DNA from 4 places in the Actinacidiphila sp. ITFR-21 genome. Region 1 is predicted to be linked to each of the others. Evidence: riboswitches for the same ligand, from Rfam matches in the RefSeq annotation. Region 1 holds a riboswitch; each other region holds the start of a gene.

Region 1 (7,613 bases):
CACAGTGAACGGCATGCAGCCAGAGGTCCCCGCCCCGGACGATCCGCACCTGCGCCCCCTGCGCCGGCTGTTCCTCGTCGTCGTGACCGGCAGTCTCCTCTTCCTGGTCCCCTGGATCGCCTACCTCTCGGCGAGCCTGCCAGCCCGTCACGAGGTCGACCAGTGGCGCCTGGCCTGAGTCGGTTTCGACGCCGCCCTGATCGCCGCGAACGGCGTCACCGCGCTGAGCGCGTGGCGGCGGCTGCGGATCTTCGTGCCGTCCGCGGTGGCGACCGCCACCCTGCTGTGCTGCGACGCCTGGTTCGACATCGTGCTGGACTGGAACGGCGGCGCCCCGACCGGATCGGTGCTCACCGCCGCGTTCGCCGAGCTCCCGCTCGCCGCGCTGCTGCTGTACGCGGCCGGGAAGACGGTCCGGCTGACCGTGGCCATCGCCTGGCGCCGCGCGGGACGGACCGGCCCGGTGCCGCCGCTGTCCCGGCTGTCGCTGACCGCCTTCACCGTGGAGGAGGAGCGGCGCCCCCGAGCGGACCCGCGGCCGCGCCGCGGCTGACTCCGGCCCCGTCTCCGCCCCCGTCTCCGCCCCCGTCTCCGCCCCCGTCTCCGCCCCCGTCTCCGCCGGCAGCCGGACCGCCCGCCACCGACCGGAAGATACGGCGCCGGGCCGGTCGCCCGGATCCACCGGGCCGTCCGACCACCGGGCCGTCCGACCACCCGGGCCGGTGGGCTCCTGGACGGGCCCCGCGCGGGCTACTGGCCGCCCGCCCGCTCGTACGGGATCTTCTCGCCCGCCTCGACCGCGACCGGGAGCCTGTTCCCGGCCGGGGGGAGCGGGCAGGTGGCGAGGTCGGTGTAGGCGCAGGGCAGGTTGGACGCGCGGTTGAAGTCGACGACCACGGTGCCCTCCGCGTCGGGGGTGCCGACGGACAGCGACCGGTTGGCCGCGTACGTCGTCACGCCGGAGGTGGCGTCGGTGAACAGCACGAGCAGACTGCCGGGGGCGTGGCCGTTGAAGGCGGTCAGCCGGTAGGTGGCGCCGTCCAGGTCGAACTCCACCTGGCCCGGGGCGTCGTAGACGTGCTGGAGCCCCTCGACGGCCGCGCCGACCGTCACCGGCCGCGGCACGTCGAACGGCACGAAGCGGCCGGTGCGGGCCCAGCGCGGGTCGGGCTCGTACGCGGGGGTGGCGGAGAAGCCGACCCGCAGTCCGTTCTCCGGGTGGCGGGGGCGCAGGATGTCGTGGCCGCCGCGCTTGGCGATCTCGATCACCGCGTCCCCCGCCGCGGGGTACAGGCTCGCCCGCTCGGCGATCTCACCGAAACCGTGCCGGCCGCGCAGCGTCCGCCCGTCCAGGGTCAGCTCCTCGCCCTCGGCCAGCTCCACCACCACGCCCTCCTCGGTGGTGGACCAGGCACCGGGTGCGTCGGGGAAACGGGTAGGAGTGGCGTCGAGCCAGTTCAGGCTGGTGATGGCGAGGAAGCCGTGCGGGTCGCCCAGCACGCGCTCGCGCCCGGCCTGCCACTCCTGCCACTGCTGGACGAAGTCCGCCCGGTCGAGTTCCTGGGTCTGCGCGGTCATGTCGACTACTCCTTCGGAGGGTGGGCCCGGTCGGCGGCCTCTTCGAGACGCCGGAAACGGCTGGCGTGGAAGACCAGGGGCGCGACGGCGTGGTCGGCGCCCAGTTCGTGGATCCGCAGCAGCACGATGTCGTGGTCGCCGGCCCGTATGTGCTGCTCGACGGCGCAGTCGAACCAGGCGCTGGCGCCGGCCAGCAGTACCGCGCCGTCGTCGGTGGCGTGCCAGTCCAGGCCCGCGAACCGGTCGCCGCCGCGGCCCGCGAGCTGCGCGCAGGCGCGCTCCTGGTGGGCGCCGAGCACACTGACGCCGAGCCGGGCGCGGTCCCTGAGCACCGGCCAGGTGGTCGAGGTGTGCGCCACGCAGACGGACACCAGCGGCGGGTCGAGGGACACCGAGGTGAAGGAGTTGGCGGCCAGGCCCACGGGCACCCCGTCGACCAGCGCGGCGACAGCGGTGACACCGGTCGGGAAGGTCCCGAACACCCGCCGCAACTCCGCCGGCTCCAGCGTACGCCCGTCCGCCCGGACGCCCTGGCCGTCCCCCGGACCGTGCGTCTGCGGCTTCGGCGGCCGACCCGCCGGCCGTAGGCCGAGGCGTTCGTGGCGGTCTTCCCTGTGCTGCGCTCGGGCCGCGGTCATCGCTTGCTCCACTCCTTGGCCTGCGGCTGGTACGAACGCACCCGGTCGGCGTGCTCGTCGGTGCTGGTGGTGACGGTGGGGGCGGCTGCCGCCGGAGCGCCGGCCGCCCTGAGACCCAGGTGGTCCCGGAGGGTGTCGCCCGTGTACTCGGTGCGGAAGACGCCGCGTTCCTGGAGCAGCGGGACGACGGTGTCGGCGAACTCGTCGAGCCCGCCGGGCGTCAGGTGCGGCGCGAGGATGAAGCCGTCACCCGCGTCGGCCTGCACGAACTCGTCGAGGGTTCGTGCCACCTGCTCCGGGGTGCCGACGTAGACCTGCCGCCTGGTCAGCTCGACGACTAGTTCCCGGATCGAGAGCTTCTTCTCCTCGGCCAGCGCCCGCCACTGCGCCGCGATCGGCAGCGGGTCGCGCTTGCCCACGCCGGCCCGGCCCCGCGCGATGGTGTTCTCGCCGACCAGCGGATCGACCGCGGGCAGCGGCCCGTCGGGGTCGTACGCGCTCAGGTCGCGGTTCCACAGCTGCTCCAGGAACTTGATCGCGGTCTGCCCGCTGACCTGCTGGTGCCGGACCACATCCGCCCTCTCGTGCGCCTCCGCCTCGGTGTCGCCCAGGACGAAGGTGATGCCCGGCAGTACCAGCAGCTCCTCGGGGGAGCGCCCGTACTTCGCCAGCCGGCCCTTGACGTCGGCGTAGAACGCCTTTCCCGCCTCCAGGGTGCCGTGCCGGGTGAAGATGACGTCCGCAGCCGACGCCGCGAACTCCCGGCCCTGCTCGGAGTCGCCGGCCTGGAAGACCACCGGGCGGCCCTGCGGGCTGCGCGGCACGTTGAAGTGGCCGGAGACGTCGAAGTGGTCGGCGTGATGGTCGAAGCGCCCGGGACCCGGCGCGGCCAGGAACCGGCCGGACTCCTTGTCGGCGATGATCTCGTCACCGCGCCAGGAGTCGAACAGCTTCCACGTCGCCTCCAGGAACTGCCGGGCCCGCTCGTAGCGGTCGTCCTGGGCGAGGAAGCCGCCGCGGCGGAAGTTCTCGCCGGTGAAGGCGTCCCAGGAGGTGACGACGTTCCAGGCGGCGCGTCCGGCCGACAGGTGGTCCAGGGAGGCGAACTGGCGGGCCACCTCGTACGGTTCGTTGAAGGTGGAGTTGATCGTCCCGGCCAGTCCCAGCCGGTCGGTGACGGCGGCCAGCGCGGCGAGGACGGTGAAGGTGTCGGGGCGTCCCACCACGTCCAGGTCGTAGATCTCGCCGCCCTGCTCGCGCAGCCGCAGGCCCTCGGCCAGGAACAGGAAGTCGAACCTGGCCCGCTCGGCGGTACGGGCCAGGTGCGCGAAGGAGCTGAACTCGATCTGGCTGCCGGCCGCCGGGTCGCTCCACACCGTGGTGTTGTTGACGCCGGGGAAGTGGGCCGCGAGGTGGATCTGCTTGCGGGGTCTGCTCATGCGGGCGGGCCTCCTTGGGGCTTCGCGCGGGGCGCTCGGGCCGCGGCGTGGCAGTGGGCGGGGCAGGGCGGGGCGGTCGAAGTGGCCCGCGCGGGTGCCGGCCTCACCGTCGGCGCCGGGGGTCCGGTGCCGCGTCCGGCGGGCCGAGCGGGTCGGGGTCGGGGTTCCGGCCGCCCCCGACCGGCGGGGGCTAGGAGCGCCGAAGGCAGCGGGGAAGCGGCGCGGGCGGGGATGCGGTGGGCCGCAGGGCGGCCGTCGGCTGACCCGGACACAGCGCGCCGGCGACGCGCTGGAGGTCGATGTGACGCCGTGAGTACATGGCAACGGTGGTCATGAACCGCCCAGGGTTTTCCCGCACCACGTCACCTCCGCCTCGATCGGCTCGCACCCGCTCGAGCCCGCGCTTGCGGAGCCGTCTTCGGTCCCGCCCGGTCGTCACCTGGAGCACCCCGCCGCGGAGGAGGGTTGCCGTTCAGCGAGCCAGGGCTTGTCGCTGACACTCATGACCTGCCAGCACCGTAACTCCGCGACGCCGCCGGACACAATCCCCCACCGGCCGAACACCGGCCGCCCCACGACCGTTTCCCCGGTGCGGCGGCCGGTACGCGTGCCCCGGGGGGCCCGGACAGTGACGTTCGTCGCTCCCGCGGGGATTGTCCGAAAGTCGCCGGGCGGTTAACGTGACCCCTGGTTACGAGCGTCAGCGCGCAGCCCTGGCTGGCTGACCAGCAACCCTCCTCCGCGGCGGGGTGCTCCAGGTGACGACCCGACGGGACACGGACGTCCCGTAAGCGCGGTGCCCCCAAGGGCCCGACGGGACCGAGGGGAACGAGGGGACGGACATGGACATACGGCACTGCCGGCACGCGGCACGCCCGCGTGGTGCGTTCCCGGTCCTTGTGGTCCGCCGCCATGTCGACCTGCTGCGGGTCAGCAGCGCCCTGTGTCCGGGTACCGAGACGTCCCCGGGCCCGCTGACCGTCTGAGGACCCGCCCGCGACCGGCCCGGTTTGGTCCGGTCCGGTCCCGGCGCTCCGGCTCCGTACCGCTCCCGTTCCTTCCCGCCCGCCGTCGCCGCGCGGCCGGCCGGGGCCCGCTCCGGCGGCCCCTCGTGGTGCTGCGGGCAGTCGCGCGACCGGATCCCCGCCCGGCCGCCCCCCTTTTCTCTTCTCTTCCCCCGTCCCGGTGCCCGCCACGTCCCGCACCGGGACCGACCACCGTGCGAGAGGCAATCCCGTGACCACCGAAAGACGCTCCAGCCGCCGCGTACCGCGCCTGGCCGCGGCCACCGCCGCGGCAGCCGTGGGACTGACCCTGCTGGTCGCCTGCGGCAGCTCCTCCGACGACTCCGGCTCGGCCGCGCCCTCCGGTACCGGCGCCACGACCGCCGCCGCCCCGGCCACGTCGGCCGCCTCCACCGCCATCCCGGACCAGGACGTCGTCTCCGCCGTCGCCACCGACCCGACGCTGAACGCGGAGCTGCCCGCCAAGATCCGCGCCGCCGGCAAGCTGACCCTCGGCACCACCCAGACGCCCGGCGTCTCCGGCCTGCCGCACGGCGGCGAGAACTCCGACGGCGACCCCATCGGCCTCGACGTCGACCTGCGCAACGCCGTCGCCAAGGTGCTCGGCGTCACCTGGAACGTGGAGTACGGCACCTTCCCCACGGTGATCCCCGGCGTCCAGAACGCCAAGTACGACGTCGGCCAGGACAACTTCGGCGTCACCAAGGCCCGCGAGGAGGTGGTCGACTTCGCGACCTACCTCAACGACGGCCAGTCCTTCCTGGGCGCCAAGGACGTACCGATCGACTCCGCCACGCAGCTCACCGACCTGTGCGGGCTGACGATCGCCACCAGCCCGGGGTCGACCTTCCAGCAGATCCTCACCGACGGCGCCTCCAAGTGCGCCGGGGTCGGCAAGAAGCCGTACAAGGTCCAGTACTTCACCGACAGCGCGCCGATCTTCCTCGGCCTGGCCAACGGCAAGGTGGACATCTACTTCGGCCCGACGCTCAGCCTGAAGTACGACGCGACCCACGTGCCGAACACCAAGTACCTCGGCCAGATCAGCACCACGCCGGTCGGGTTCGTCACCGCCAAGGGCTCGCCGATCGCCAAGGCACTGTCCGACGCGGTCAACAAGCTGATCGCGTCCGGCGACTACGCGAAGATCTTCGCCAAGTGGGACGTGGCCGGTACCGGCGTCACCGCCTCGCAGGTCAACCCGCCCGCCACCTTCTGACCGCCGCGGCGGCGTGACGCCGCGGGGGCGGCCGGCCCCCGCGGCGTCACCCGGCCGGCGGCCCGCCGCTACCCGCCGGCCCCGCCCGCCTCGATCCGGCGGACCGCGGTGTCCAGGGCGGCGTCCCGGGACGGGTAGACCTCGCACACCGGGTGGCCGTCCGGGGTACGGGTGTGGTCGATCTCCCACAGGCTCAGCTCGCCGCCGTCCAGCAGCAGGAAGGCGTGCTCGTACAGTGCCCAGGAGACCAGTCGGCCCCCGATCACCGAACTGCGCCGGGTGACGATGCTGATGTCGTGCGCGATGGCCGCGTGCAGCTGCAGCAGCACGTCCTCGCCGGGCGCGTTGGCGTTGCTGGCCCGGCGCAGCAGCCGCCGGGCGTGCTCGGGCGACCGGTTCTCGGTGTACGCGCGGCGGTAGGCCTCCCGGCCCGGGACCGGTGGTTCGTCGGCCGGGTCCGGTTCGCCGGGGACCGCCGGCCCGGCCGTCCCACCGGGCAACGGCCAGGGGTCCGACGGCAGTTCGGCCGGGCCGCCGGCGCCGCCGAAGGCTGTGTCCACCGCCCACTCGGCGAGCGCCATGTCGTCGCGGTCGGCGAACACCGCGTGCCGCACCCGGCCGTCGGGGCCGGTGTTGTGCTCCAGCTCCCACAGCACCAGGACCTCGCCGTCGGGCAGCAGGAAACTATGGCGGTACGTCCTGCGGTCCAGCCCGCGCGGCGGCCCCTTGGCGTGCCGGCAGGACTGGAGACCGCAGTAGTGCATCAACGCGAACCGCGCCTCAGCGAGTTGCCGCGCGATCCGGGTGCCGTTCTCGGCGCGGGCCAGTAACCGGGCCAGCTGCTCCCCCGGCCGACCGCCTGACCGTACGACTTCCGCCGTCTGTGCGGGCTCTGGGTCCATCCGGCCCTCCAGGCTCCGACGTCACCGACCCTGCTGGCGACTCAGGCTAGTGGCACCGTTGCCTTCCGTCCTCCCGAACGCCGGGATTTCAGGCGCGCGGAACCGCGACGCGCGCCCCCGCGGCCGGGCCGGACCAGGTCAGCCGATACCCGGGTCCGCGCCGGGGTGCCCCTCGGCGTCCCAGCGGCGCATCGCGCGCCGCAGCGAACGCGGTTCGGCGAAGCCCAGCCGGCTCGCGAGCTGGGCCGGACCGCCGCCCTCACGGCGCAGTCCGGCGGACTGCTCGCGCCGTACCGCGTCCACCTCGGCCCGCCAGGTGGTGCCGACCTCGCCCAAGCGGCGCTGCAGGGTCCGCTGGCTGATCGCCAGCCGGCCGGCCGCCGTCGCCAACGAGGGTCGGCCGCCCGGAAGTTGCGCGGCTATCACGTCCCGCAGGCCGGGTACCGCGGCCTCCGCCGCGAGCAGCGTCCGGGCGGCCGGGCGGGACGGCGGGCGCAGCGCGGCGGCGTTGCGGCGGATGATCGCGGCGAGCGAGGCGTCCGCGGTGACCAGCGGCACCGCGAGATCGCGGCGGTGGAGCGTCAGCGAGTCCGTGGCCGCGCCGAACTCGATCCGGGCCGAGCCGAAGGCGTCGGCGTAGCGGTGCAGCCCGTGCGGCGGCTTGTGGGTGAAGGTGATCCGGCTCGGGGACAGCGCGCTCGCGGTGGCGTGCCGCAGCAGCGAGGTGAACACCGCGAAGGAGAACTCGGCGACCACACCGCGCAGCCGCCGGTCGCCGTCCCGCACGCCGTAGTCGGCGGTCAGCTCGTCGG
Region 2 (7,613 bases), 3.8 Mb from region 1:
TTCGTCGCGGCCGACTACGGCGATCCCAAGACCGGTAACAGCTCCGCCACGTACTGGAACGAGCTGGTGAGCGCGTTCCAGCAGAAGAACCCGCACATCAAGGTGGACGTGCAGGTGCTCAGCTGGGACGTGGTCGACGACACCGTCGCCAAGATGGTCAAGGCGGGCAAGGCCCCCGACATCGCGCAGATCGGCTCCTACGCGGCCTACGCGGCGCAGGACCAGCTCTACAGCGCCGACGAGCTGTTCACCGTCAGCGAGCAGGCCGACTTCATCCCCTCGCTGGTCACCGCCGGCTCGGTGGACCGCGTGCAGTACGGCATACCCTGGGTGTCCAGTTCCCGGATGTTCTTCTACAACAAGAAGCTCTTCGCGGACGCCGGTATCAGCAAGGCGCCGCAGGACTGGGCCGACATCGAGAAGGACGCCAGGAAACTCAAGAAGCACGGCGTCAAGGTGCCTTACGGGCTGCCGCTGGGCCCCGAGGAGGCGCAGGCCGAATCCCTGATGTGGATGCTCGGCAACCAGGGCACGTACACCGACACCGTCGGCAGCTACACCTTCGATTCCGAGAACAACGTCGACGCTCTCAACTGGGTGCGCAACCACCTTGTGCAGCCCGGACTGGTACAGGCCACCGACCCGGCCAAGACCAACCGCGCCGACATCTTCGCCGACTTCCTCGCGGGCAAGGCGGGCATGGTGATGGGCCACCCGTCGCTGCTCACCCAGGCCGAGGCCGCCCACCTCGACGTCGGCGTGGTGCCGCTGCCCGGCCAGAGCGGACCCAGCACGGACACGCTCGGCGTCGCCGACTGGATGATGGCGTTCAAGCAGAACGGCAACAAGAAGGCCGACGGCGAGTTCCTCCAGTACGTCTTCCAGGAGGAGAACGCGGTCAAGTTCCTCGACGAGTACGGGCTGCTGCCGGTGACGACCAGCGCGTCACAGGCGATGCGGGCCAACCCCAAGGACAAGGACCTGGTGCAGTTCCTGCAACTGCTGCCGGACGCGGTCTTCTACCCGGTCAACAAGACCTCGTGGGGCCCGGTCAGTGCCAAGGTGAAGACCGACATCGGCCAGGCGATGCACACCGACGCCAAGCCGGTGCTGTCGAAGCTCCAGATCTACGCGCAGTCGCAGGACATCGCGAGCAACAAGACGCCGTAGCGGCGGGCAAAACGGGCGGAACGGGCGGAACGGGTGAGTGGATGGACGGCGGGGCGCGCGGGCCCGAGGACGTGAGAAGCGGTCAGGCGGCGTCGGAGCCCCTGGGCGGCGCCGGTCCCTCGGCCCGCGCGGCGGTCCCGGGCGGCGCGGAACTCTCGGCCCGCGACCGCGCGGTGCTGGACATCGCGGGCCGCACCTTCACCGGCCCCGGCCCCCGGGAGCGGGCCGTCCGCGAACGGCTCGGCATCTCGCCCACCGCCTACTTCCAGCTGCTGAACGCCCTCCTGGACGACCCCCGCGCCCTCGCCCACGCCCCCGGCACGGTCAACCGCCTCCGCCGCGAGCGGGACCGGCTGCGCGACGAGCGCTGAGCCCCACGGCTACGGGCGCGGCGCCGGACGGGGTCGGCGGGCCGCCGGGCGGCCCCGCGCCCGCGGGCGGTTGGGGGACGGCTGCCGGGCGGGCGGGACGGCCGCGCGCGGGAGGTTGGGGGACGGCTGCCGGGCGGGCGGGACGGCCGCGCGCGGGAGGTTGGGTGGGGGCTCGCGTTCGTCTCGCGTTCGTGACGAAGCCGGACCACCTGCCGGCGGGACGCCGCCCGCGGGAGGGCGGGCCGCTTCCTCGGCCCGGGGCGGCGGGTGCCACCGCGGCGCCGCAAGGGGGCTGGTGAGGGGCGCGACCGGGGTGGTGCGCCCGGGTCCGCGGTGCTCACCGGTGTGCGACCGTACGCCGGGTGTGCGCCCGCCCCGCCCGGGTAGGGTCGGGTCCATGGCCTCCGCCGACATCCTCACGCCCCACACGCCCGAGGGAAAGGAAGGTCTCGCGGCCCTGCTCGCGCGGCCCGAACGAGCCGTGGTCGCCCTCGACTTCGACGGCACCCTGGCGCCCATCGTGCCCGATCCCGAGCGGGCCAGGGCCCATCCCGGCGCGGTCCCCGCGCTCGTCCGCCTCGCCCCGCACCTGGCCGCGGTCGCCGTCGTCACCGGCCGCCCGGCGGGCGTCGCGGTCCGCTACGGCGGCTTCGCGGGCGTACCCGGCCTGGAGCACCTCGTCGTCCTCGGCCACTACGGCGCGGAGCGCTGGGACGCCCACACCGGCGCCGTCCGCGCCCCGGGCGCCCACCCCGGCGTCACCGCGGTCCGCGCCGAACTCCCCGGCTTCCTCGACCGCAACGGCGCCTGGCGCGGCACCTGGATCGAGGACAAGGGCGGCCGGGCGGTCGCCGTCCACACCCGCCGCGCCGAGGACCCCGACGCCGCCTTCGAGGCCCTGCGCAAACCGCTGGCCGAACTCGCCGACGCCCACGGCCTCATGGTCGAGCCCGGCCGCTACGTCCTCGAACTGCGCCCGCCGGGCGTCGACAAGGGCGTCGCGCTGGCCGCCTACCTCCGCGAGACCGACGCCGAGTCCGTCCTCTACGCCGGCGACGACCTCGGCGACCTCGCCGCCTTCTCCGCCGTCGCCGCCCTCCGCGCCCAGGGCCACCCCGGCCTCCTCGTCGCCAGCGCGGCCACGCCCGCCGAAACCCCCCAGCCGCTCCTCGACCAGTCCGACCTCGTCGTCCCCGGCCCCGAGGGCGTCGTCTCCCTCCTCACCGCCCTGGCCGACGCCCTCTCCTGAGCCGAGCGCCCGGCGGTCAGCCGCCCAGGGCCCGCAGCTGGTCCAGGAACCAGCGGGAGGGCGGGAGGGCGGTGGAGGCGTCCGCGAGGCGTTTGGTGCGGGCGGTGCGGTCGGCGGCGGGGAGGGTGAGGGCGGTGTGCAGGGCGGCGGCGGTGGCGCGGATGTCGTACGGGTTGACGGTGATCGCGTCCGTGCCGAGCTCCTCGTGGGCGCCGGCCTCGCGGGACAGGACCAGGGCGACGCCGTTGTCGGAGACGACCGGGACCTCCTTGGCGACCAGGTTCATGCCGTCCCGGATGGGGTTGACCAGGGCCACGTCGGCGAGCCGGTAGGCGGCCAGCGAACGGGGGAAGTCGTCGTCGACCTTCAGCAGGACCGGGGTCCAGGAGTCCGTGCCGTACTCCGCGTTGATCTCCCCGGCCAGCCGGGACACCTCGGCGGTGTACGCGCGGTAGAGCGGCAGGTCCTGCCGCGAGGGGTACGCGAAGGCCACGTGCACGACCTGCTCGCGCCACCGTGGGTGCTCGTTTAGCAGCTGCCGGTACGCCAGCAGGCCGCGGACGATGTTCTTGGAGAGCTCGGTACGGTCCACCCGCACGATCAGCCTGCGGTCCGGGCCGGCCTCGGCCCGCAGCGCCTCGATCCGGGCGTCGACGTCCGGCCGGTGTGCCCGCTCCCGCAGGAAGTCGCCGTCTGCCCCGAGCCCGTGCACGCCCAACCGGGTGGTACGCCCCCGCCAGGTCACCTCCAGCCCGTCGGCGGACAGCGTCGCGCCCAGCACGGCCACGCAGCAGGCGGCGAACGCGTCGGCCCAGCGCCGGGTCAGGAAGGCCGCCCGGTCCGCGCCGAGGATGCCGGCGAGCAGCTCCTCGGCCACGTCGTCCGGCAGCAGCCGGAAGTAGTCCGGCGGCGCCCACGGCGTGTGCGTGAAGTGGCCGATCCGCAGGTCGGGGCGCCGCTCGCGGAGCAGCGCGGGAACCAGCGACAGGTGGTAGTCCTGCACCAGGACCGCGGCGCCCTCGGCCGCCTCCTGCGCGAGCGCGTCCGCGAAGGCCGCGTTGTACGCCTGGAAGGAGGCCCACTGGCCGCGGAAGTCCTCGTCGAAGACCGGCTCCAGCGGGGTCTGGTACAGCAGGTGGTGGACGAACCACAGCACCGAGTTCGCGATCCCGTTGTACGCGGCCTCGAACACCGGCGGGTCGACCGCGATCATCCGCGAGCCGTCCTCGCCGACACCCCGCCGTACGGCCTCCCGGTCCGCCTCCGACAGCGCCGCGCACACCCACACCGCGCCCGCCTCCGGCCCGATGGCGCTCAGCCCCGACACCAGCCCGCCGCCGCCGCGCCTGCTGCTCAGCGTCCCGTCCTCACCGAGCCGGTACGAGACCGGCCCCCGGTTGGAGGCGACCAGAATCGGGGCGGCGTGACGCGTCTCGACCATGCGGCGAGCCTAGCCAGCGGCGTGCGGTCTCAAACGTCCCCCCGCCGCCCCGCCCCTCCCCGGCCGCCCCGCCCAGCCCCTTGCGGCCCATCCCGCGACCACCGGGCAGCGGCGGGTTTGCCGCGCAGTTCCCGGCGCCCCTGGGGGCAGCCCCTTGCGGCTGGCTCTTGCCCGTCGGCCGGTGGCCGTGGGTTCGGCCGCAAGGGGCTGCCCAGAGCGACCGGCCGCAATCTCCTCCCGGGGGGGTGGACGCGGTTCCTTAGGGGCGCGGGGAACCCCGCGACCGGCCCACCACCGGCCGGTGGCCGAGAGGCAGCCGCAAGGGGCCGGGCGGAGCGGCCAAGAAGGGGCGCGGGGAACTGCGCGGACAACCCGCCACCGGCCCGCGGCCGCGGGATGGGCCGAAAGGGGTCGGGCGGGCCGCTCGGGCGCGGCTCGTCGCGGCGCGGCGCGAAGGGGGCGCCCCCCGGGGCGAAGGGGGCCGCCGGGCGGGCGCCCCCCCGGGGTCAGGCGGCCCGCCGGGCCCGGTATTCGCGGACCTCCACCATCGGCGGCCTCTCCTCCGTGTCCACCGCGTGCGTCCGCGCCACGAACCCCTCCTCCACCCGGTCGAACTGCGTCAGCCTCGGCCGCACCAGGTGGCCCCGGGCAAGCCGCAGCTGCGCCGTGCGGTAGATGGCCGCCGCCATCCGGCCCAGCGCCTGGCCGTCCTGGTGCCGGTGGTGGCGTACGCCCACGTCCACCTGGGCCAGCGCGTCCAGCCCGACCAGCCCGAGCGCGTCGACCAGCATGCCCAGCTCCACCCCGTAGCCGACGGGGAACGGCAGCCGTTCCAGCAGCGAGCGCCGCGCCGCGTACTCGCCGCCGAGCGGCTGGACGAAGCCGGCCAGCCGCGGCCAGTGCAGGTTCAGCAGCGGGCGGGCGACCAGCTCGGTGACCCGGCCGCCGCCGGCCGGCACGGCCGCGTCACCGGTCTCCAGCGGGCGGTCGTACATCGCCTTGACCAGCCGCACGGCGGGCTCGGTGAGCAGCGGCCCGACCACGCCGGAGACGAACCGGGAGTCGAACTCCCGCAGGTCTGCGTCCACGAAGCAGACGATCTCCCCCTCGGTGACCAGCAGTGACCGCCACAGCACCTCGCCCTTGCCGGGCACCGTCGGCAGCCGGGGCAGCACCGAGTCCCGCAGTACCACCCGCGCGCCGGCCGCCGAGGCGACCTGGACCGTACGGTCGTGGGAGCCGGAGTCGACCACCACCAGGTCGTCGACCAGCGGCACCTGCGGCGTCATGAGGTCGCGGCGGATCGTCTCGACGATGTCGCCGACGGTGGCCTCCTCGTTCAGCGCGGGCAGCACCACGCTGATCGTGCCGCGCTCGCCCGCCGCCCGTTTCGCCGCCAGCAGCAGGTCCAGTGGCCGGTCGTCGGCCGACCACGACCGGCGTGCCAGCCAGTGCTCCACCTCGTCGATCACGTGCGCTCTCCTTGCTGGTGGTCTGCTGGTGGTCTGCTGGCGGGCGGGCTGCCAAGGATCCGCCCAAGGATCCGCCCAAGGATCAGTCAAGGTCCGCCGGGAACCCGCCGGGAACCGGCGGCGGCCCGGCAGCCGCCGCCCCCCGGCCGCGTCTCCGGGCCGCGACCCCCGCCGCTACCCCGGCCACGGTGCCGGTGACAGCGCCGGTCACGGCCCCGCCGCGGGCCTCCGCGGCGCGGCCGTGGCGCGGCCGGTGTGATCCATTCGACCCGTCTCGCGGTACGGACGGAGCGGTCCGAACGGACACTTCTCCGTTACAGTCTTGAGCAACACGTACGTGCCCCGCACCTCGGGGTCGTGCCGTGCGGCACCGCTCCCGAGCGGGGGCGGCACCGCTGGACAAACGCCCGGACCACCGTGTCCGGTGCCATACCGCTCATCCAGAGGGGCAGAGGGAACGGCCCGTTGAAGCCCCGGCAACCCTCCCGCCGACCGCGAGGTCACACGGTGGGGAAGGTGCCAATTCCGTCTCGTGGCGACGTACGCCACGGGGAAGATGAGGAGAAAGGGCCTCGCCATCATGGCTGCGCAGACCGTCGCCAGTACCCACGACACTCCCTTCGGCGCCGCGTTCGGACCGGCTGCCGCGCTGTCCTGCCGCGAGTGCGGCACCCGCTTCCCGCTCAGCCCGATCTTCGCCTGTCAGGAGTGTTTCGGGCCGCTCGAAGTGGCATACGATCTTCCGCTCGGCGACCCCGAGGACCTGCGCCGCCGGATCGAGGCCGGCCCGACCAGCATCTGGCGGTACGCGCCGCTGCTGCCGGTGCCCGCCGACATCGCCGACGACGCCGCCCGGCCGAACATCAACCCGGGCTGGACCAAGCTGGTCAAGACCGACAACCTCGCCCGCGAGCTGGGCATCACCGGCGGCCTGTACGTCAAGGACGACTCCGGCAACCCGACGCACTCCTTCAAGGACCGGGTCGTCGCCATCGCCCTGGAGGCGGCCCGCACCTTCGGCCTGACCACCCTGTCCTGCTCGTCCACCGGCAACCTTGCCGGTGCGGTCGGCGCCGCCGCGGCCCGCTCGGGCCTGCGCAGCTGCGTCTTCATCCCGCACGACCTGGAGGCCGGCAAGGTCGTCATGGCCGCGGTCTACGGCGGTGAACTGGTCGGTATCGAGGGCTCGTACGACGATGTGAACCGCTTCTGCTCGGAGCTGATCGGCGACCCGATCGGCGAGGGCTGGGGCTTCGTCAACGTCAACCTGCGCCCGTACTACGGCGAGGGCTCCAAGACCCTGGCCTACGAGATCGCCGAGCAGCTCGGCTGGCGGCTGCCGGACAACCTGGTCATCCCGATCGCCTCCGGCTCCCAGCTCACCAAGATCGACAAGGGCCTGCAGGAGCTGATCAAGCTCGGCCTGGTCCCGGACAAGCCGTACCGGATCTACGGTGCCCAGGCCGCGGGCTGCTCGCCGGTGTCGGCGGCGTACAAGGCCGGGCACGACGTGGTGCGGCCGGTGAAGCCGGACACCATCGCCAAGTCGCTGGCGATCGGCAACCCCGCCGACGGGCCGTACGTCCTGGACATCACCCGGCGTACCGGCGGCGCGGTCGAGGACGTGGACGACGAGGAGATCGTGGCCGCGATCAAACTGCTCGCGCGGACCGAGGGGATCTTCGGGGAGACCGCCGGCGGGGTGACCGTGGGTGTCCTCAAGAAGCTGATCGAGACCGGGCAGCTCGACCCGGCCGCCGAGACCGTCGTACTCAACACCGGCGACGGACTGAAGACTCTGGACGCGGTGGCGCCGACCACCGGACCCACCGCGACCATCCGCCCGACTGTTGCCGCTTTCCGAGAGGCTGGCCTCGCATGACTGCTTCTGTTCGCATCCCGACGATTCT
Region 3 (7,613 bases), 1.4 Mb from region 1:
CGACGCCCGCGCCCGCCACTACGGACTGGCCGTGCGCAGCGGCACCCCCCGGGTCCGGGTCGTGCGGGGCGACCTCGCGGCCGAGCGGTTCGGGCTGTCGCCGGCCGCCTTCCAGGAGCTCGCCGACGGCACCGACGCCGTCGTCCACTCGGGCGCCGAGGTCAACCTCGTCTACCCCTACCAGCGGCTGCGCGCGGTCAACGTGCTCGGCACCCGTGAGGTGATCCGCCTGGCCACCGCCGGGACGGGTCCCGCGCGGCCCGTCCACCACCTGTCGACGCTCGGCATCTTCCCCCGGACCGGGGCCGTGCCCGACGAGGACTCCTTCCCCTCCGTCGAGGACGTGCCGGACGACGGCTACGGCCAGAGCAAGTGGGTCGCCGAGGCCATGCTGCGGGACGCGCGCCGCCGGTACGGCCTGCCGGTGAGCCTCTACCGGATGGGCGAGGTGATGCCGAACACGCGCACCGGGGTCTTCAGCCACGGCGGCAGCCTGGCCGAGTTCCTGCTGGACGCGTCCGTCGAACTCGGCGTCACCTTCGGCACCGGCGCGCTCGGCGACTTCACCCCGGTCGACAACGTCAGCCGCCTCATCGCGACCGCCGTCCGCGACAGCCGCGTGGGGCAGACCTTCCACGTCGTGCAGCGCGAGTCGACCCGCCTGGACGACCTGCTCGGCCACGTCGCCGCCCGGTTCGGCCTGCGGAGCGTCGACTACGCGGAGTTCCGGCGGCGCGTCGCCGAACAGGACTCGCCGCTGCTCCAGCGGCTCGCCGCGGTGCTGCCCGACCCCGCCGCGGGCCCGCGGACCCTGACCGAGCTCTTCCGCGACGTGCCCTCCCCCGACGTCAGCCGCAACTGCCACGAGTTCGTCGACTCCGCGGCCGTCGAGTGGATCCCCCTGGACTCCGAGGTCTTCCACCACTACGCGGCGGCCCTGCGACCGCCGTCGGCCGCCCGCCGTGAGGACCTGCGGCTGCTCGGCAGGGCGGAGATGACCTCCTGATCCCCTGACAGCCGCGCCTCGGGGCCGGCGCACCGGTGGAAACACGTCGACGGCGGCCGGAATGCCGCCGAGAAGCGATCCGGTGTTCCGGCCCGCGAAGCCGAATTGTTGCACCGGTGTTGCGGTAATACCGGGGCGGAACGCGGTGGCCGGGCGGCATACGGCCACCGCGAATCGGTGTGCGCCGAATTCCCCCCGAACTCTTGCCCCGCCGCCCCGCACGGGGCTATCTTCCTGCCGACAGGTGATGAGTGTCAGCGTTCGGCCCTGGCCTGCTGACCGGCAACCCTCCTCCGCGGCGGGGTGCTCCAGGTGAACACCCGGCCGTGCCGCAGGGGCCCGGCAAGCGCGAGACCGGCGGGCGGTGCGCCCGCCGCCAAGTGGAGGTGCTGACGATGGGTGAGCGGCAGACGTCGCGGCCCGAAGGTCGCAGCGCCGTACGGGCGTTCCGGAGCTCCTCCCGTCGTCACATCGACCTTCAGCGCGTCGCCGCCGCTCTCTGTCCCGGGCTGCCCGCCGGCCGCTGACACGGCGCGGCCGCCCCGGGCGGGCAACATGCCGCCACCGGGCCGGACCTGACGGCGGCTCCGGCCGCGGCCCGGCGGGCACGGCACGGCCCGCGCGGCACGCACGGTAGCCGGTCGGCGCGGGATCACGCCGGCCGGCCCGGCGTACCTCCCCGGCGATCCCCCGCGGAACCGTATCCCGTACGCGGCGCGGTGAGCACCGACGGATTCGGCCGCCTGCCGCGCCTGACACGCCCAGTCGCCTTCCCGGAAAATCCGGTGCCCCGCGGTCGATGACGTCCGCGTGAACGCGTGTGCTTTCTCCCGCCGACCCGGAAACCGGTCGCGCGAACAGATCTCCGTACGCATGCGGCTGCCATTGGAGCCGGTCCGCAAATCCGCCATGCCCGAATACCGGACAGGATTCCCGAACCATGAGTGACGACATTCCGCAGACGCCACAACCCGGCGACGCGAACCCCGAACCACCGCAGCCCGGCCTCGTCGAGGCGAACGTCGACCTCGACGCCGCCAAAAGCGTCTCCCGGCGCCGCCTGCTCACCTTCGGCGCCGTCGGCGTGGGCGCCGCCGCTGCAGCCGGCCTGGGCAGCTGGGCCTTCATCAGGAGCGACACGAAGGACAGCGGCACCGCCGACGGCCTCACCGTGACGAGGTCGTGGGCCGACCGGCAGCTGACCGTCACCGCCCCCAGCGGCGTCTGCGACGCGCCGCTGATCGTCGCCTACGAGAAGGGCTTCTTCCGGGACGCCGGGCTGAACGTCGTCCTGAAGAAGACCGGCACCGACGAGGACGCCACCGCCGCCGTCGGCTCGGGCAAGTACATAGCGACCAACGGCATCTTCTTCAACTTCCTCGGCCCGATCTACAACGGCACCCCGGTCAAGCTGTCCGGCGGGCTGCACCACGGCTGCCTCGACCTCTACGCCCGCAACGACGGCTCGGTGCCCACCGTGGCCGCGCTCAAGGGCCGGAAGATCGGCGTGAGCAGCCTGCAGGGCTCGGCGCCCAACTTCTTCTCCCTCGACCTGCTCGACGCCGGCATCAACTCCAGTCCGGCGGCCAAGCAGGTCGAGTGGGTCGTCATCGAACAGGACCTCCTACCGAAGGCGCTCCAGGACAAAAAGGTCGACGCCATCGCGACCGCCGGCGGCTTCCTGCCGATCATCCAGGGGGTCAAGGACGGCTGGGCAAAGGAACTCTCCGACAACCGCGACCTGAGCCGCAACGCCTCCTACCCGTGCTGCGCGGTCGCCCTGAACGAGACCTTCGTCAGCCAGGACCCGGTCACCGCCGCCAGGCTGGTCAACGCCTGGGCGCGCGGCTCGCGCTACGTGGGGGCGAACCTGCAGGAGACCGCCGAGATCGAGTCCGGCAGGCACTACGTCCCGGACACGGCGGCCAACATCCTGCCGGTGCTGCAGACCCTCACCTTCGACCCCTCGCCCAAGAACCTGCAGCGGGTCCTCGAGCCGGGCATCGACAAGTTCATCCACACCGGCTTCCTCCCCGCCGGTACCGACGCCCGGGCGCTGGCCGACAAGGTCTTCGTCAACCTCGGTCTCGACTTCTGAGGAAGACCATGGACCCCACCACGCTCAACGCCGTCCCGGCCGCCACCCCGGCGGCGGCCGGGACGGCGGCCCCCACCGGGACGACCGTCCAGGGCGCGGCGCGTATCCACGCGGCCCTGGAGAAGGTCACCCACCCGGTCCGCGTCAACCCGGTCCTCACCGGCGCCGGCGTCCTCGCCTGGGCCGCCTTCAGTACGATCACCGAGGTCGTGCACGACAGTCCGGGACTGCCGCTGCGCGACAGCGCCGCCGTCCGCGCCACCACGGACTTCACCGCGATCGTCGGGGCGGCCGTCGCCGGGCTCGCGGTGGTGCTGTGGGCGCTCAGCGGCATCCGCGGGCGGCTGGGCGCCCGCGCGGCCGCCCGTGTCGCACACGGTTCGGCGTGGCTGTTCGGCTCGGCCGTCTGGGCGATCTTCTGGGAGATCTCCACCGCCAAGACCAACGCGCTGTCCACCCCGTACTTCGACGCCCCCCAGGAGATCCTCGACCACCTGTGGAACGACAGGGGGATCCTCGCCGACAGCCTCGGCAACTCGCTCCAGCTGCTCACGCTCGGCTTCGTCCTCGGCCTGCTCGCCGGTCTGACCACCGGGGTGGTGATCGGCTGGTGGCAGCAGGCCAACTACTGGGTGCACCCGATCCTGATGTTCCTCGGGCCGGTGCCGACGCTGGCCTGGGTACCGGTCATCTTCGTGCTGTTCCCGAGCGCCTACAGCGGCGCGGTGTTCCTGATCGCGGTCAGTGTGTGGTTCCCGATCACGGTGCTGACCCGGGCCGGCATCGTGAGCATTCCCCGCTCGTACTACGACGTGACGCAGACCCTGGGCGCCAAGAGCTGGTTCCTGCTGCTGCGGGTGAGCCTGCCGGCCGCGCTGCCGAGCATCTTCACCGGCGCCTTCATGGCGCTGGGCTCGTCCTTCGTGAGCCTCACGGTGGCGGAGAACTTCGGGGTGAACTCCGGACTCGGCTGGTACCTGAACTGGCAGAAGAGCTGGGGCGACTTCCCCGGCCTCTATGCCGGCATCGTCGTCCTGGTGGTCGTCTGCGGTGTGCTGCTGACCCTGCTGTTCCGGCTGCGCGGCTGGGTGCTGCGCTGGGAGAAGGAGCTGACCCGATGGTGACGACCGGCGCGGGTGCCGCGATCGACCTGCGCAACGTCACGCAGGCGTTCCGCAACGGCAGCAGCGACCTTCCCGTCCTCGACGACGTCTCCCTCTCGGTCAGGCCCGGTGAGTTCGTCGCGCTCGTCGGCCCGAGCGGTTCGGGCAAGTCGACGCTGATCCGGCTGCTCGCCGGGCTCGACAGGCCGCTGTTCGGTTCGGTGCGGGTGGGCGGCGAGCCGGTGACGGCTCCGGACCCGAGCCGGGCGCTCGTCTTCCAGGACCCGACGCTGCTGCCGTGGCGCACGGTCCGCGGCAACGTGGCGATCGGCCCGCAGGCGCGGCGGGCCCGCGCCGGGGCGAAGGCGCGGATCGACGACGCGCTCGCCCTGGTCGGGCTGACCGACTTCGCCGACGCCTGGCCCGCGCAGCTCTCCGGCGGCATGGCGCAGCGGGCCGCGCTCGCCCGCGCGCTCGTCAACGACCCGTCCGTACTGCTGCTGGACGAACCACTCGGCAGGCTCGACGCCCTCACCCGCCGTGTCCTGCAGGGCGAGCTGCTGCGGCTGTGGCGGGAGCGGGGCTTCACCGCCGTCCTCATCACCCACGACGTCAGCGAAGCACTCGTGCTGGCCGACCGGCTGGTCGTCCTCTCGCCGCGTCCGGCCCGGATCCGCGAGGTCGTCGAGGTCGGTCTCGACCGCCCCCGCGACCAGTCCGCGCCGGAGTTCGTCGGTCTGCGCGCGCGGATCCTGGCGCTGCTGGACGAGGAGGCCACGACGCCGCCGGACGAACTCCGGGAAACCCGCTGACCCGCGGGTCCACCCGCCCACCGACCCCACCGACCCCACCGACCCCACCGACGGAATCAGGCACGATGTCCCAGCACACGAAGTCCCTCGTCGTGATCATGTCCGCCGCCGCCGCGATGGTGCTCGGCGCGGCCGGACCGGCCGCCGCGCACGTCGGCGTCACGTCGTCGAGCGCCACGGGCGGCAGCAGCGCGGTGCTGACGTTCACGGTGCCCGCCGAGTCGGCGACCGCTCACACGGTCGGGCTGACCGTGCACCTGCCGACCACCACCCCGTTCACCTCCGTGCTCGGCGCACCCGCCCCCGGCTGGACCGTTCGGCTCACCCGGACCACGCTCGCCGTGCCGCTTCAGGACGACGACGGTGACAGCGTCACCTCGGCCGTGACCGAGGTGACCTGGACGGCCACCGGCGGCGGGCTGGCGCCCGGCCAGTTCGGCCAGTTCCTGCTGTCGGTCGGCCCGCTGCCGGCCGACGGCACCCTGTACCTGCCGACCGTCCAGCGCTACTCGGACGGTACGCAGGTGGACTGGGTGCAGCAGGCGCAGGGGGAAGCCGAACCCGAGCACCCGGCCCCGAGTGTGGTCATCACCCCGGCCGCGGCGGCGGCAACCGCCTCGGGCGGCTCGGGGGACGGCTGGGGCATCGGCCTGGGAGCGGCGGGCATCGTGCTGGCGCTGTCGGCGGGCGCCGTGGGCGGCGCGGCCCTGACCCGCGCCCGGCACGGCGCGGCCCGACCGGCCGTCGACGGCGGCGCGGGCCCACCGCGGGTCGACGACGGCGCGGGCCCGACCCGTACCCCCTCGTGAGCAGGCGGTCGGCGCGGCGGTGCGCGCTCACCCTCCTCGCCCTGCTCGGCACGCTCACCGGGCTGGCGCTCGCGGCCCCGCCCGCCTCGGCGCACGCCTACGTGATCGCGACCACCCCGTCGGACGGCACGGAGGTGCGCACGCCCCCGGCCGGCATCCGGGTCACCTTCGACGAGCCGGTCACCCTGCCCGCCGCCAAGGGGGCGACCAGTGTCGTCGACGCGGCGGGCAGGGACGTAAGCAGCGGCTCGGTGCGCCTGCTCGACGGCAGGCGCACCCTCGTCATCGGCGTCCGGCCGGGCATCACCGAGGGCTCCTACATCGCCAGCTGGTCCGTCGTCTCCGCCGACACCCACCCGGTGGGCGGGTCCGTCCAGTTCGGTTACGGCGTACCGGCGGTCACGATCGCGGCGCCGCCGTCCGAACGGCCGAGCGCGGGCCTGCAACTGGCCGTCGGGGCGGTCAAGGGCCTGCTCTACCTCGGACTCGTCGCCGCCCTCGGCGTGCTGCCCGCCGGGCTGGTGCTCGGCGCCGGTCCCGGCGAGCGCCGCGTCCTGTGGCGCGCCGCGCGGATCGGCGCCGCGCTCGCGGTCCTCGCCTCGGCCGCGCAGGTCGTGACGCAGTACCTCTGGGACGCCTCCGCCGTCCCCGGCGGCGCCACGTGGGCCGGCCTGCGCGGCTTCGCCGGGTCGGCGTACGGCCAGACGGTGTTCGTCCGCGTCGGCCTGCTCGCGGCGGCCCTCGCCGTCCTTCCGCCGCCGCACGCCCGCGACGGCGGCCGGCGGGCGCCGGTCCTACGGTGGACGGCGGCGGGCGTGCTCGCGGCGGCGGTGCTGGGCAGCGTCGTCCGCAACGGCCACGGCGGAACCGGCGCCTGGTGGTACTTCGCCTCCACCCTGGTGCACGTCGCGGCCGTCGTCGCCTGGCTCGGCGGGCTGGCCGTCCTCGGCTGGCTCGTGCTGCGCCGCCGGCTGTCCCTGGCGCGGCTCTCCCGGCTCCCGCTCTGGTCGCGCTACGCCACCGCCAGCGTCGCGGTGCTTGCCCTCAGCGGCGTGTTGCAGGGCCTGGTCCAGGTACGCTACCCCGCGGCGCTGACCGGCACCGCCTACGGCGGCATCCTGCTCGTCAAGCTCACGCTCGTCGCGGCGGCGCTGCTGCTGGGGCTGCGGGGCAACCGCTGGATCGGCCGGCAGCTCGCACGCCGGGACGCGTACGCGGCGGACGGGCGCATCGCCCCCGGGGAGACGGCACGGCTGCGTACCCGGGTCCGGGCCGAGGCCGGGCTCGGCGCGGTGATCGTCGTCGTCGCCGGGGTGCTGTCCTCGGCGGCTCCGGCCGCCACGGCCTACGCCCCCACGCGGGTCGTCCACGCGGCGATCGGCCCCTACGCCGTGACGATCGAGGTCGCCCCGGCCCGGCGCGGCCCGGAGAGCTTCCGCGTCACCGCCGAGGGCGCCACCGACGCCACCGCGCCGGTGCGGTCGGTCCAGCTCGACCTCGGCCGGCCCGCCGGCGGCGTCCGGGCCCTGCGGGTCGGCTTCCCCTACCGGCTGCCGGGCCCGATCCGCCCCGGAAGGGCCACCGCGTTCACGTTCGTGAGCTCCTCGGTCAACGTTCCCGGCACCGGCACCTGGACCGGGACCCTCGTGCTCGTCGCCGGCCCCACCGAGCAGTACGCCGACGCGTTCCACTACCGGGTCCTGTGAGCCGCCCCACCACACCGCCCGACCACCTGAGGAGATCCCGTGGCCACCTACGCATCCGTACTCGACTCCATCGGCGGAA
Region 4 (7,613 bases), 5.0 Mb from region 1:
CCGCAGCCGCTGCCTGTCCAACGGCATCGCCGGATAACCGGTCTTGGTGACGTTGTAGCCGTCCACCACCAGGTGCGCCTGCGGCAACGCCAGCAACTGGTCCAGGAGTTGGGGATCGGTCTCGGACAGCGCGCGGGTGGCGACGTCCCGGGCGCTGAACTGCCCCGGCACCACCGCGTCCACGGTGTCGGCCGGCCGCACCCCGATGGTGTCCCGCGGCGGCAGCGCGAGTTCCCGCCGCAGGCCCGCGGCGGCGTCCAGCACGGTGTCCAGCAGCAGCCGCAGCCGTACGTCCTCCACGCTGCGGCCCTCACGGACCGCCCGGCGCCCGGCCTCCGCCACCGCCTCGGCCTCGGTGAGCCGGGTCCGCAGCCGCCGGGCCTCGCTCTCCGCCGCGGCCCGCTCCCGGTCCGCGGCGGCCCGGAAGTCGTCCAGCTCGGCCTGGAGCCGGCGCTGCGCCGCCTCGGCCCGCTTGACGTCGCTGTGCGCGGCGCGCAGCTTGCGGTGCAGCGCGTCGCTCTCCTTGCGGACCGTGTCCAGCTCGGCGCGGGCTCTGGCGGCCTCGGTCCTGGCCAGCTCGCGCAGCGCCTCGGTCTCCGCCCGCAGCCGGGCCAGCTCGCGCAGCGCCTCCTCGTCGGCGCGCTCGGCGTCGGCCCGCTGCGCCTCCTCGCCCGCGGTCGCGACCAGCTTGGCCCAGCCCGCCGGGCGCAGCAGATACGCGGCGGCGGCCACGTCCAGCGGATCGGCGGCCGGTGGCGGCGTACCGCCGTCCAGGGCCTCGGTCAGCTCCGGCTGTGCCTCGCGCAGCCTGCCGGCGACCTTGCGGCGGAAACCGGCGTCCGACTCCAGCGCGGCGGCCAGCGCGGTGGCCGCGTACTTCACACGTCTGGAGGGGGTGAAGCGGGCGTAGGGGCGCAGTGACACCGGGAGGTCGGCGAAGACGAAGCCGCCGAAGGCGTCGGCCGCGATGGCGACAACGCGGTGCCGTACCCCTTCGGGCAGCGGTCGGTCCAGCGCGGGCTCGCCCGCGCCGTCGCCGCTCGCCTCGGCGTCGGGAACGCCACCGCTACCGTCCACCAGTCACTCCCGTCCGGTTCCTCGGCGCCCTCCCGGCCCCCTTCGATCCCTCCGGCCGCCGCCTGCTCCCCACCATTGTCCCCGCCGCGGGGGTCAATCCGCTCGGTACCTCGTGAATGGCTCGGTGACGGCCGCCTGGGGTGTACCGGCGCGGGCTACGGCGCGTGTTCCGGTCACCCTACGGCCTCGGCGGTCCGCAGCGCTGCGGCGAGGCACCCTTTGTCCGGTACGACCGCTACGTCATCATCGGTCCATGGTGATCCCGGTGTACGACCAGAACCCGGTCCGCCGCCCGCCGGTCGTGACGTACACGCTGATCGGAGTGTGCACCGCGGTCTTCCTGCTGGGCCCGCTGTCCGGGTTCACCCCCGCGTACGGCGGCGGGCAGCGGCTGCTGTGCGGCCAGTCGCTGTACTTCGCGCGCTGGGGAGTCGTTCCCGCCGAACTGTTCCACGGCACGCTGCCGCCGGTCCGGCTGGTACTGCCGGGCGGCTGCCCGGTCCCGCCCGCCTACGGGAAGGTGCCGTTCCTCTCCGTCCTCACCGCGCTGTTCCTGCACGGCGGCTGGGTGCACCTGGTCGGCAACATGCTCTTCCTGTGGGTCTTCGGCGACAACGTGGAGAACCGCATGGGCCGGGTCCGCTTCGCCCTCTTCTATCTCGCGGCCGGCTACCTGGCCACGTACGGCTTCGCCCTCGCCCACCCCGGCGACACCCAGAGCCTGGTCGGGGCGTCGGGCGCGATCTCGGGGGCGCTGGGGGCCTACCTCTACCTGTATCCCCGGGCCCGGGTGACGAGCCTGTTCCCCTTCCTCTTCTTCGTCCCGCTGCGGTTCCCCGCCTGGATGGTGCTGGGCTTCTGGTTCGTGCTCCAGTGGCTGGCCGCCCAGACCGCCCGGGGCGGCCCCGGAGTCGCCTATCTCGCCCACGTCGTGGGCTTCGCCTTCGGCTTCCTGTTCGCCTGGGTGTGCTATCGGCCCCGGCGTAAGGTGAGCCTCGTCATCAGGCCGACCCGAGGAGACATCCAGCCGTGATCACCGCGATCGTGCTCATCAAGACGTCCGTCGACCGGATCCCGGAGATCGCGGAGTCCATCGCGGCGCTGGACAACGTCAGCGAGGTCTACTCGGTGACCGGCACCTACGACCTGGTGGCCCTGGTCCGGGTCAGCCACCACGACGACCTCGCGGACATCATCCCCGGCCGCATCTCCAAGGTGCCGGGGGTGCTGGTGACCGACACGCATGTGGCGTTCCGCACGTATTCGCAGCACGACCTGGAGGCGGCGTTCGCGATCGGCCTCGACGCGTAGCTCCTCCGGCCCTTGGGGGTGGCGGTCGCCGCCGACGGTGGGGGGCGCGGGGTGGCTCGGGGGACCCGGGGCCTGTCCTCAGGCGCCGGACGGGCTCAGGGGGGTGGGCGGGGGCGTGGCGGTGCCGTCCGTGGTGGGGCGCGCTGGGCGCGGTTGGGCGCTCCGCCGACGGGGCACGGGAACCCTACGAAGCTCAGGGGGACGGGGGTCCCTTCAGGGGGGCGGGGAATCCGCGCGGCCGGCCCGCACCGGCCGGGAGGTCCGGCAGCGGGCCGCGAGGGGTGGGGAGCCGGGGTGGCTGCCGCTGGCACTGGAGCAGGCGGGCGCGTATCTGCATCAGACCGGCACCGGCCTGGGCACCTACCGCAGGCTGCTCGGCCGGGTCCTGGACACAGCACCCGACGGCATCGACCCGCAGCGCACCATCGCCCGCATCTGGGACCACACCATCACCGCCATCGGAGCCCGTGACCCGCTGGCCGTCACCCTCCTGCACATCATCGCCTGGCTGGCCCCGGACGCCATCCCCCGCACCCTCCTCGCCCCCTCGCAGACGGCCCGATCGCACTCGGCGACGCCCTCGGCGTCCTGCACGCCTACAACATGATCTCCTTCACCCCCGACGGCCAGCACCTCACCGTCCACCGCCTCCTCCAGACCGTCCTGCGCACCCGCACCGAAGACCGGGCCGAGGGCCGGGGCGGGCCCGGTTCCGACGGGACCGGACCCGCGGGCCGCCAGGAAGCCGAACACCTCCTCCACACCACCCTCCCCGACGGCCAGGACACCCCGCCGGCCCCACCCCGGGAACAGCTCCTCCCCCACATCACCGCCCTGCTCGAATCCACCCCGCCCGACGGCACTCCCTCGCCGCAGGCCGCCGCCTGCTGCTTCGGCCCGCCCCCCGGCCCCGAGCGCCAACCGCGGCGCCACGGGCGGACCCCCGGCGACAGGTTGCCGCACGGGCCGCGGCGCGGCCGCCCCGCGCCGATAGGGTGACCGCATGAGCACTGAGAACCCCGCCGGAGGCGCCCGCTCGTGGCCCGACGTGCTGACCGCACTGCTGGCCGGCCGCGACCTGAGCGAAGACGACACCGCCTGGGCGATGGACCGCATCATGCGCGGTGAGGCCACCGACGTGCAGATCGCCGGGTTCGCCGTCGCGCTGCGCGCCAAAGGCGAGACCGTGGAGGAGATCTCCGGCCTGGTGCGCACGATGTACGAGCACGCCAGGACCATCGAGGTGCCCGGCCCGAGCGTGGACATCGTCGGTACCGGCGGAGACCGGGCCAGGACGGTCAACATCTCCACCATGTCCGCGATAGTGGTGGCCGGGACCGGCGCGAAGGTCGTCAAGCACGGCAGCCGGGCGGCCTCCTCGGCGAGCGGTGCCTCCGACGTCCTCGGCAAGCTCGGCGTCAATCTCGAACTGACCCCGGAGCGCGTGGTGGAGGTCGCCGCCGAGGCCGGCATCACTTTCTGCTTCGCGGTGCGCTTTCACCCGGCGCTGCGCCATGTGGCCACCGCCCGCGCCGAGTTGGGGGTGGCCACCACCTTCAACTTCCTCGGCCCGCTGACCAACCCGGCCCGGGTACGGGCCCAGGCCACCGGGGTCGCCGACGCGCGGATGGCGCCGATCCTCGCCGGGGTGCTCGCCGAGCGCGGCTCCTCCGCGCTGGTGTTCCGCGGCGACGACGGCCTGGACGAGCTGACCACCACCGCCACCTCCCAGGTCTGGGTGGTCCGCGACGGCAAGGTCGGGCAGACCTCCTTCGACCCGCGCGACGTGGGCATCGAACTGGTGCCGGTGGAGGCGCTGCGCGGCGCCGACGCGGCGTACAACGCCGAGGTGGCGCGGCGGCTGCTGGCCGGCGAGACCGGTCCGGTACGGGACGCGGTGCTGCTCAACTCGGCCGCCGCCCTGGTGGCGCTGCACCCGGGCGACGGACCGCTGGAGCAGCAGATCGCGGCCGGTATCGAGCAGGCGGCGCGGTCCGTGGACTCCGGGGCCGCCGCCGCCGTGCTGGACCGCTGGGTCGCGGCCAGCAACGCGTAGCTTTTCGTCTCATCAAAGGGGACGCCGTCCGCGTCGTGGACGGCGTCTTGCGCGTCCGCCGGCTTCTGGCACAATGTCCTCCAGGTCACGAGTGACAGCGTCAAGGCCCCGGCTCGCTGTCCGGCAACCCTCCGTCCGTGGTGGGGTGCCCCGGGTGAGGACCAGGCTGTGAGCAAGCAAGGCTCGCAGCAAGCCGGACTTGGGGAGCTCTGTCATGACGGTATACAGCCCTGCGACCGCTACCGACTGTGAGACCACGTCACCGCTGCCGGTCCTCGGACGCGACGTCCGGGTGCCGCTGGTGACGGGCGGCGAGGTCACGTACGCGGCCCTGGACTACGCGGCCAGCGCGCCGGCCCTCCAGCGGGTGTGGGACGACGTGGCCGCGTACGCGCCCTACTACGGCAGCGTGCACCGCGGCGCCGGGTACCTCTCGCAGCTGTCCACCGACCTGTTCGAGCAGAGCCGCGCGACGGTCGCGCGGTTCCTCGGCTGTCGCCCGGACGACGAGGTGGTCTTCACCCGGTCCACCACCGACTCGCTCAACCTGCTCGCGGCCGTACTGCCGGCCGGAACCCAGGTCTACGTCTTCGACACCGAGCACCACGCCTCCCTGCTGCCCTGGCAGCGCGGCGAGGACGCGCACGTCACCTGGCTGTCCGCCCCCCGCACCCCCGAACAGGCCGTCGCCGCCCTCGACGTGGCACTGCACGGCGCCCCCAAGGGCCCCAAGCTGGTCTGCGTCACCGGCGCGTCCAACGTGACCGGGGAGCTGTGGCCGGTACGGAAGCTGGCCGCCGCCGCGCACCGGCACGGCGCCCGGATCGTCCTGGACGCGGCGCAGCTGGTCCCGCACCAGGCGGTGGACATCACCGCGCTCGACGTGGACTGGGTGGCCTTCTCCGGGCACAAGCTGTACGCGCCCTTCGGCTCCGGCGTGCTCGCCGGCCGGCCCGACTGGCTGCGCGACGCCGAGCCGTACCTGGCCGGCGGCGGCGCCACCCGCAAGGTCGCCCGCCGGGTCGACGGACAGCTCGACGTCGAGTGGCACACCGCGGTGGCCGCCCGCCACGAAGCGGGATCGCCCAACGTGATCGGCGCCTACGCCATCGCGTCGGCGTGCCGCGCCCTCACCGAGGCCGGCTACGACCGGCTGGTCACCCGCGAGCGGCAGCTGCTGGCCCGGCTGCGCGAGGGGCTGGCCACGGTGCCCGAGGTGCGGGTGCTGTCCCTCTTCGGTGAGGACTCCGCCCGGGTCGGCGTGCTCTCCTTCGTCGTCCAGGGCTGGAACAGCTCGCACTTCGCCGCGGCCCTGTCCGCGGAGCACGGCATCGGGGTCCGCGACGGCCTCTTCTGCGCCCACCCGCTGGTCCGTACGCTCCTGGACAGCGAGCCCGACGAGCCCGGCGAATGCGGCGCGCCCGACGCCGCCCCCGGCGAACGCTCCCTCAACGCCATCCGCGTCAGCTTCGGCGCCGGCACCCCCGACGAACACATCGACCGCTTCCTCGACGCGGTCACCACCCTCGTCAAGGACGGCGCCCGCTGGTCCTACCGCACCGAGAACGGCCGTTGCGTCCCGGCGTAGCCCTGCGCCCCGCGTCCCCGCCCGTCACCAAGACCGGCCCCGCCATACGCCGCCCCGGCCCCCGCTTCGGGAGCCGGGGCGTTCCGGCGGGGTGCGGCGACGGGCGGCCACCCGCGCGGCCCGGCCGGCGGGCGACGGGTGACGGCCGTGGAAAACGGCAGCCGTAAACGGCCCCGGGCCGTCCCCCGCGCCCCCGGGAAGGGGTGCGGGGGACGGCCCGGGGCCGTTCGGCGACCGTACGGCGCGCGGCTAGTGGTGACCGTGTCCGCTGGTGATCTCCTCGTACTCCTCGGCCGTCGGCTTCGGGATCTGGCTGTGCTCGCCGTAGAAGTTGCGGGAGAGCCGGGCCTGGACCTTGGCGATCGGGCCGACCTTGCGTTCGACGCCGTTCTCGTCGACCTCGGGGCCGGGGTCGATCGGCCTGGGCTGGACGTGGGCGGTGAGGACGTGCAGCTGCTGCTGCGACAGCGGCTCGTGCACCTCGATGAACTCACCGTGCGGCAGCCGCTTGATGATGCCGGTCTCCCGGCCGTGCAGCACCTTGTCGCGGTCGCGGCGCTGGAGTCCGAGGCAGATCCGCTTGGTGACCCAGTACGCCAGCACCGGCAGGACGAAGAAGCCGATCCGGACGAACCAGGTGATCACGTTGATCGACAGGTGGAAGTGCGTGGCGAACAGGTCGTTGCCGCCGCCGATCAGCAGCGTGAAGTACAGCGTCAGCCAGGCCACGCCGAAGCCGGTGCGCACCGGGCGGTTGCGCGGCCGGTCCAGCAGGTGGTGCTCCCGCTTGTCGCCGGTCACCCAGGACTCGATGAACGGATAGACGGCGATGGCCACCATGACCAGCGGGAAGATCATCAGCGGGATGAAGACGCCGAGCACCAGGGTGTGGCCCCAGCCCCTGATCTCCCAGCCGGGCATCACCCGGATCAGGCCCTCGGAGAAGCCCATATACCAGTCGGGCTGGGCGCCGGTGGACACCTGGTCCGGCCGGTAGGGGCCCATGGTCCAGATCGGGTTGATGGTGGCGACCGCGGCGACGGCCGCGATGACGCCGAAGACCAGGAAGAAGAAGCCGCCCGCCTTGGCCATGTAGATCGGCATCAGCGGGGCGCCGACGACGTTCTTCTCGGTCTTGCCCGCGCCCGGGAACTGGGTGTGCTTGTGGAAGAAGACCAGGATCAGGTGGGCGACCAGCAGGCCGGCCATGAGTCCCGGCAGCAGCAGGATGTGCACGGAGTAGAACCGCGACACGAAGTCGTGGCCGGGGAACTCGCCGCCGAACAGGAACATCGACAGATACGTGCCGACGATCGGCGTGGACAGCACCGCGCCTTCCATGAACCGCACGCCGGTGCCGGACAGCAGGTCGTCGGGGAGCGAGTAGCCGGTGAAGCCGGTGAACATGCCCAGGAACAGCAGCGTCCAGCCGAACAGCCAGTTGACCTCGCGCGGCCGGCGGAACGCGCCGGTGAAGAACACCCGCATCATGTGCACGATCATCGCGGCGATGAAGATCAGCGCGGCCCAGTGGTGGATCTGCCGGATCAGCAGACCGCCGCGGACCTCGAAGCTGATGTG

The links. A riboswitch is a leader RNA that binds a small molecule or an ion and turns the genes downstream of it on or off. The one in region 1 is predicted to bind S-adenosylmethionine.
Region 2: it holds a riboswitch for S-adenosylmethionine, as region 1 does, so the genes downstream of both, thrC (threonine synthase) here and RLT57_RS33585 (putative leader peptide) in region 1, are expected to answer to the same signal.
Region 3: it holds a riboswitch for S-adenosylmethionine, as region 1 does, so the genes downstream of both, RLT57_RS33435 (putative leader peptide) here and RLT57_RS33585 (putative leader peptide) in region 1, are expected to answer to the same signal.
Region 4: it holds a riboswitch for S-adenosylmethionine, as region 1 does, so the genes downstream of both, RLT57_RS06270 (aminotransferase class V-fold PLP-dependent enzyme) here and RLT57_RS33585 (putative leader peptide) in region 1, are expected to answer to the same signal.

What each region holds. Positions count from the first base shown of each region.
Region 1 covers NZ_CP134605.1:6,391,472-6,399,084, forward strand. Annotated here, with positions in the region: gene RLT57_RS28290 (hypothetical protein) at 14-178, shown strand; gene RLT57_RS28295 (hypothetical protein) at 254-553, shown strand; gene RLT57_RS28300 (DUF1684 domain-containing protein) at 751-1,578, opposite strand; gene RLT57_RS28305 (flavin reductase family protein) at 1,584-2,216, opposite strand; gene RLT57_RS28310 (NtaA/DmoA family FMN-dependent monooxygenase) at 2,213-3,655, opposite strand; gene RLT57_RS33580 (putative leader peptide) at 3,846-3,989, opposite strand; SAM riboswitch class IV at 4,051-4,163, opposite strand; SAM riboswitch class IV at 4,345-4,455, shown strand; gene RLT57_RS33585 (putative leader peptide) at 4,498-4,641, shown strand; gene RLT57_RS28315 (ABC transporter substrate-binding protein) at 4,892-5,899, shown strand; gene RLT57_RS28320 (DUF6227 family protein) at 5,968-6,801, opposite strand; gene RLT57_RS28325 (AraC family transcriptional regulator) at 6,940-7,613, opposite strand, start outside.
Region 2 covers NZ_CP134605.1:2,550,910-2,558,522, reverse strand. Annotated here, with positions in the region: gene RLT57_RS11250 (ABC transporter substrate-binding protein) at 1-1,170, shown strand, start outside; gene RLT57_RS11245 (DUF3263 domain-containing protein) at 1,242-1,541, shown strand; gene otsB (trehalose-phosphatase) at 1,939-2,790, shown strand; gene RLT57_RS11235 (alpha,alpha-trehalose-phosphate synthase (UDP-forming)) at 2,807-4,231, opposite strand; gene RLT57_RS11230 (glucosyl-3-phosphoglycerate synthase) at 4,738-5,703, opposite strand; SAM riboswitch class I at 6,137-6,266, shown strand; gene thrC (threonine synthase) at 6,284-7,585, shown strand; gene RLT57_RS11220 (ubiquitin-like small modifier protein 1) at 7,582-7,613, shown strand, end outside.
Region 3 covers NZ_CP134605.1:4,954,980-4,962,592, reverse strand. Annotated here, with positions in the region: gene RLT57_RS22330 (non-ribosomal peptide synthetase) at 1-1,006, shown strand, start outside; SAM riboswitch class IV at 1,250-1,361, shown strand; gene RLT57_RS33435 (putative leader peptide) at 1,402-1,533, shown strand; gene RLT57_RS22325 (ABC transporter substrate-binding protein) at 1,947-3,104, shown strand; gene RLT57_RS22320 (ABC transporter permease) at 3,113-4,228, shown strand; gene RLT57_RS22315 (ABC transporter ATP-binding protein) at 4,222-5,019, shown strand; gene RLT57_RS22310 (YcnI family copper-binding membrane protein) at 5,085-5,828, shown strand; gene RLT57_RS22305 (copper resistance protein CopC) at 5,825-7,534, shown strand; gene RLT57_RS22300 (PLP-dependent cysteine synthase family protein) at 7,574-7,613, shown strand, end outside.
Region 4 covers NZ_CP134605.1:1,405,969-1,413,581, forward strand. Annotated here, with positions in the region: gene RLT57_RS06240 (NYN domain-containing protein) at 1-1,080, opposite strand, end outside; gene RLT57_RS06245 (rhomboid family intramembrane serine protease) at 1,331-2,110, shown strand; gene RLT57_RS06250 (Lrp/AsnC family transcriptional regulator) at 2,107-2,388, shown strand; gene RLT57_RS06255 (hypothetical protein) at 2,504-2,995, shown strand; gene RLT57_RS06260 (hypothetical protein) at 2,992-3,387, shown strand; gene trpD (anthranilate phosphoribosyltransferase) at 3,392-4,444, shown strand; SAM riboswitch class IV at 4,528-4,645, shown strand; gene RLT57_RS06270 (aminotransferase class V-fold PLP-dependent enzyme) at 4,659-6,032, shown strand; gene qcrB (cytochrome bc1 complex cytochrome b subunit) at 6,282-7,613, opposite strand, start outside.